Variovorax paradoxus: one gene and its partner. The main gene of each other region encodes a partner of the protein of the gene in region 2 in a complex. Links are inferred from orthologs where the notes say so. Each region holds a gene or a part of one and is shown on either strand. Other genes may lie near its edges.

What was found. Proteins that work in one complex are often made in the same cells at the same time.
Region 1: the proteins of pmbA (region 2) and tldD are in contact, whole or in part, in a solved structure (PDB 5NJ9), measured with the Escherichia coli proteins. The link is inferred for Variovorax paradoxus from one-to-one orthologs.

What each region holds. Positions count from the first base shown.
Region 1 is NZ_CP091716.1:1,567,966-1,570,918, reverse strand. Bases 18-2,943 are described here. They hold tldD (metalloprotease TldD), read right to left. Parts: upstream 2,248-2,943; coding sequence 787-2,247; downstream 18-786. Other genes in these bases: rodA (rod shape-determining protein RodA), read right to left, coding at 2,304-2,943; L3V85_RS07425 (hypothetical protein), read right to left, coding at 174-704. In the rest of the region: more of rodA, read right to left, coding at 2,944-2,953. UniProt on the Escherichia coli protein: Metalloprotease involved in CcdA degradation. Suppresses the inhibitory activity of the carbon storage regulator (CsrA).
Region 2 is NZ_CP091716.1:2,950,384-2,953,283, reverse strand. The notes cover bases 9-2,881. They hold pmbA (metalloprotease PmbA), read right to left. Parts: upstream 2,194-2,881; coding sequence 823-2,193; downstream 9-822. Other genes in these bases: yjgA (ribosome biogenesis factor YjgA), read left to right, coding at 2,298-2,881; L3V85_RS13695 (helix-turn-helix domain-containing protein), read right to left, coding at 9-763. Also shown: more of L3V85_RS13695, read right to left, coding at 1-8; more of yjgA, read left to right, coding at 2,882-2,900.

The DNA.
Region 1 (2,953 bases), 1.4 Mb from region 2 along the record:
CGCCGGGGGCTTGAAGCCACCGGCGGTTTTGGGAGGGTGTTCGTTTGCTTTACGCGCTCGCCTCTCGTCCGCCGGAAACCGGGAACCAAAAGTAGGCAAAAAAGTAAGCGCGGAGGGCGGACATGTGGGCGAAATGTAGCACGGAAAGCAAAGACCGGGTCAAGCGGCTTGGCTTACCGGTAGCCCGATTCGTTGGGGTTGTGGATGATCCAGATCAGGTTGCCGCTGGAGAAATCGCCCATGCCGCCGCCCGCGAAAATCAGCCGGCCCTGGCCCTTGTAAGTCATTTCGAAGCGGTGGCGGTCACTGCCGAAATAGAACGGAATGAAAGCCTTGCCGGTGACGTAGGCGCCCTGGTCGGTCGGCTGGCCGGCCAGGTCGGTGACCTGCCTGGCGCTCATGCCGATCTGCAGCCGCGCGAACTTGCTGTTGCGCGCCGGGTTGCCTGTGATCTCGCCTTCGTAGCCGTTCAGGCCCTTGACCGTCTTGCCGCTGCCGGCCTCGACCTTCGACGAGTCGACCACGTTGCCCTGGGCGTCCATGCCGGCCTTGGCACCACCGCGGGCGGCGGGCGCCGCTGCGGCTGCTGGCGCTGCCTCGGGCTGGCTGCCCGAACCGCCGCGCGATGCGCAACCGGCAGAAGCCAACGCCACCAAGGCGGTCACGGCCCACAGCACAGCGGGCGAATTGATCCTGCTCCCCATCGAGTTGCTCCTTGAATTCTGTCGTTCGCAAAAGGAACGCAGCTTAGCAACCGAAGGAAACAATCCGCAAGTGACAAAAGGCCTAAGCCGTTCCACCTACTGTCAGGCCGTCGATGCGCAGGGTCGGCTGGCCCACGCCCACGGGAACGCTCTGGCCTTCCTTGCCGCAGGTGCCCACGCCGGAGTCGAGCGCCATGTCGTTGCCGATCATGGTCACGCGGGTGAGCGCGTCCGGGCCGTTGCCCACGATGGTCGCGCCCTTCACCGGATACTGGATCTTGCCGTTCTCGACCCAATAGGCTTCGCTGGCCGAGAACACGAACTTGCCGCTCGTGATGTCGACCTGCCCGCCGCCGAAGTTGGTGGCGTAAAGGCCCTTCTTGATACTCGCGACGATTTCCTTCGGGTCCTTGTCGCCGCCGAGCATGTAGGTGTTGGTCATGCGCGGCATCGGCACGTGGGCATAGCTCTCGCGGCGGCCGTTGCCGGTGGGCTTGACCTTCATGAGGCGCGCGTTCATCGAGTCCTGGATGTAGCCCTTGAGGATGCCGTCCTCGATCAGCACGTTGCGCTGGCTGGCGTTGCCCTCGTCGTCCACGTTGAGCGAGCCGCGGCGGTCGGCGATGGTGCCGTCGTCGAGCACCGTCACGCCCTTGGCCGCCACGCGCTGGCCGATGCGGCCCGAGAACGCGCTCGACCCCTTGCGGTTGAAGTCGCCTTCCAGCCCGTGGCCGATGGCTTCGTGCAGCAGGATGCCGGGCCAGCCCGAGCCGAGCACCACGGTCATCTCGCCGGCCGGGGCCGGGCGCGCGTCGAGGTTGGTCAGGGCCGCCTTCACGGCGTGGTCGACGTACTCGGCGATCTGCTCGTCGGAGAAGTAAGCCAGGCCGAAGCGCCCGCCGCCGCCGCCGGAGCCGATTTCGCGGCGGCCGTTCTGCTCGGCGATCACCGTGACCGAGAGCCGCACCAGCGGACGCACGTCGGCGGCCAGCGTGCCGTCGGCGCGTGCCACCAGCACCACGTCGTATTCGCTGGCCAGGCCGGCCATGACCTGCGCCACGCGCGGGTCGCGCGAACGCGCCAGCTTCTCGACCTTCTCGAGCAGCTTGACCTTGGCGGTGCTGTCGAGCGTGGAAATGGGATCGATGCCTTGGTAGAGCGAGCGGCTGGAGGCGATCTTGCGGGTCGCCGTCTTCACGCGGCCGGTGCGGCCCGCGGAGGAAATCGAACGCACGGTGCGCGCCGCGTCGAGCAGCGAGGCTTCGGAAATGTCGTCGGAATAGGCAAAGGCGGTTTTCTCGCCGCTGACCGCGCGCACGCCGACGCCCTGGTCGATGCTGAAGCTGCCGGTCTTGACGATGCCCTCTTCGAGGCTCCAGCCCTCGCTGCGGGTGTACTGGAAGTACAGGTCGGCGTCGTCCACCCGGTGCGCGGTGATCTCGGCCAAGGCCTTGCTCAGGTGCGATTCGTCGAGTCCGAACGGCGTGAGAAGGAGCTGTTGCGCCGTGGCGAGGCGCTCGATGGTGGGTTCGCGAGAGATCATGACCGCCATTCTAGGCAGCAGCCCTCTTCCGCGCCGCCCTCAAGGGCACTGCGGCGCTAGTTCTGCGCCAGCTTCCTTGCCCGGGCGATCGACATCAGGATCCCCAGCCCCAGCCCCAGCGTCACCATGGCCGTGCCGCCATAGCTGATGAAGGGCAGCGGCACGCCCACCACCGGCAGGATGCCGCTCACCATGCCCATGTTCACGAAGGCGTAGGTGAAGAAGATCATCGTCACCGCCCCCGCCAGCAGGCGCGAGAACAGCGTGGTGGCGTTGGTCGCGATGGCCAGCCCGCGGAAGATCAGCAGGATGAAGGCCGAAATCAGCATCAGGTTGCCCATGAGGCCGAATTCCTCGGAATAGGCCGCGAAGATGAAGTCGGTGGTGCGCTCGGGAATGAATTCGAGGTGCGTCTGCGTGCCCTGCATGAAGCCCTTGCCGCCCACGCCGCCCGAGCCGATGGCGATCATGCCCTGGATGATGTGGAAACCCTTGCCCAGCGGGTCCTTGCTGGGGTCGAGCAGCGTGCACACGCGCTGCTTCTGGTAGTCGTGCAGCACGCGCCAGTCGACGCCGTCGGCGCACAGCCGCGACTCGAAGCTCACGATCAGCGTGATGGCCACCGCGCCGATCACCACCGGCGGCACGATCAGCTTCCAGGGCAGCCCCGCGAAGAAGATCACCGCCAGCCCCGCCGCCAGCACCA
Region 2 (2,900 bases):
TCTCGCAGGCCTTGGCGATGCGCAGTCGCGTGACGAAGTCGGTGAAGGTGGCACCCATGTGCTTGTGAAAGTAGCGCGAGAAGCTGCTTTCGGCCATGTTGGCCACGGCGCACACGGCGGGCAGCGACAGCTCTTCGGTCAGGTGCTGGTCGAGGTAGTCGAGCACGCGGCGCATGCGTGTGTTGGCGCTGGGGTCTTCGCCGGCCGGCTCGGCGGTGCTCGAAATCTGGCGCCAGTCGGGCCAGCGGGCCAGCTCGTGCAGCAGGCCGATGAACTCGGCCAGCCGGGCCATGCCCTCCTTGGCCTGCACCTGCAGGAAACGTTCGCGCACCAGGGCATGGATGCCGAAGAACTCGATGCCCAGCTTCGCGCGGTCGAGCATCGGCAGCACCGCCTTCAACTCCGGGAACAGGTCGGTGCCCTTGCGCAGCGGCTCGTCGCGGAAATGGATGACCATGCTGCGCTCGGCGATGCCCTCGGGCGGCACGTCGTGCGATATCCATGTGTGCGGCAGCCGGGCGCCCACCAAGGCGACGTAGCCGGGCTCGAAGCGGCCGATGTGGTCGCCCACGAAGGCGTCGCCGCTGCTGCGGTTGATGCACTGCAGCTCGTATTCGTCGTGGTAGTGCCAGCAGTCGAAGGGCCAGGGCACGCCGTGCTGCAGGCAGCGCACCGAGCTGCCGGCCGCCGGCTCGAAGCCCAGCCGGGGGTCCCGCAGCAGCTCGTGCTCCAGTTCCGGCTTGCGCGCTGCGTTGTGCCTCATGGTGGGACGAGCCTTCGCGCGGTGGCCGGCAGGGATGACGGCCTCAGGGCCTCAGCGCCTCAGGCGCCGGCCACCTTCATGCGGTTCACCAGCACCGAGCCGGTGGTCTTGGCGCCGAAGGTGTAGGCGTCGGCCCCGATGGCCTCGATGCCCATGAGCATGTCCTTCAGGTTGCCGGCGATGGTGATCTCCTGCACCGGGAAGGCGATCTTGCCCTTCTCGACCCAGAAGCCGCTGGCGCCGCGCGAGTAGTCGCCGGTCACGTAGTTCACGCCCTGGCCCATCAGCTCGATCACGAAGAGGCCGGTGCCCAGCTTGGCGAGCATGGCGTCGAGGTCGTCGGTGTGCTTGGTCAGGCGCGAGCTCAGCGTCAGGTTGTGCGAGCCGCCGGCATTGCCGGTGGTCTTCATGCCCAGCTTGCGGGCCGAATAGGTCGACAGGAAATAGCCTTCGAGGCGGCCGGCATCGACCACCTTGCGCGCCCGGGTGATCACGCCTTCGTCGTCGAAGGGCGAGCTGCCCTTGCCACGCATGACGTGCGGGTCTTCGGCCACGTCGACGTGCTTGGGCAGCACGGGCTTGCCCAGCGAATCGAGCAGGAAGCTGCTCTTGCGGTACAGGGCCCCGCCGCTCACGGCCTGCACCAGCCCGCCCAGAAGGCCCACGGCCAGCGGCGACTCGAACAGCACCGGGCATTCGGTGGTCTTGATCTTGCGCGACTTCAGGCGGCTCAGCGCCCGTTCGGCGGCGTAGCGGCCCACGGCCTGCGGGCTGGCCAGCTCGTCGGCCGAGCGCATGGAGCTGTACCAGGCGTCGCGCTGCATGCCGTCGCCCTTGCCGGCGATGGGCGCCACCGAAATCGAGTGGCGCGAGCTGGCGTAGCCGCCCCGGAAACCATGCGTGTGGGCGCTGAAGAAGTGGCTCTGCTGGGCCGAGACGCCCGCGCCTTCGCTGTTGGTGATGCGCTTGTCGGTCGACAGGGCCGCCGCTTCGCATTCCAGCGCCAGCTTGGCGGCCTGCTCGCTCGTCACGTCCCAGGGGTGGAACAGGTCGAGTTCGGGGTGGTCCTTGGCGATGTCTTCCTCGTCGGGAAGGCCGCTCACCGGGTCTTCGGCCGTGAAGCGGGCGATGTCGTAGGCCGCCTGCACGGTCTGCTTGATGGCGCCTTCGGAGAAGTCGGAAGTGCTGGCGTTGCCGCGGCGGTGGCCCACATAAACCGTGATGCCCAGCGACTTGTCGCGGTTGCGCTCGACGTTCTCGAGCTCGCCCTTGCGCACGGAGACGCTCAGGCCGCAGCCCTCGGACGCCTCGGCGCCGGCATCGGTCGCCCCGAGCTTCTTGGCATGCGCCAAGGCCGTGTCGACCAGGTTTTCGAAGAAGGAGCGGCTGTAGGCGAAGCCGGAATCGGCGCGCGAGGAGGATGTCGTCATGTGGTGGCTATGATACTTGCGCCCCCCATTCCCCGTTTACCCCTGCTTCCCACCGCGCATTGCATGCGTTGCAACGCCGCGCGGTGCGGCCCAGAATCCATTCCATGTCCCGCAAACCCAAAAAAGGCTATTTCGTCCGTGGCCAGTTCGTCGCCGAAGGCAGCGAGCTCGACCTGGAGCTCAAGCGCGAGCTCAAGGGCACCGACGACGCCAGCCGCACCGACCTCAAGCGCGAGAGCGACGAACTCCAGAAGCTGGGCGGCGAACTGCTCACGCTGCGCGCCGGCCTGTTCGACGCGCTCCAGCTCGACGAAAAGCTGGTCGACGCCATCGCCGAAGCCAAGCGCATCACCAATTTCGAGGGCAAGCGCCGCCAGATGCAGTTCATCGGCAAGCTCATGCGCAAGCTCGAGCCCGAGGTGCTGGAGGCCGTGAGGCAGGCCCTGTCGGAGCAGGCCAGCGTGCCGGCGGCCGAAACCGCCGCCCTGCACGAGGCCGAACGCTGGCGCGACCGGCTGATTGCCGACGACGACGCCCTGGGCGGCTGGATCGAGACCCACCCGGCCACCGACTCCCAGCAGCTGCGCGCCCTGGTGCGCCAGGCCCGCAAGGACATGAAGACCGGCCCGGCCGGTGAAGCCCCTCGCCAGGGCAAGGCCTACCGCGAAATCTTCCAGCTCGTGCGCGCCCAACTGGCGGTGCACGGC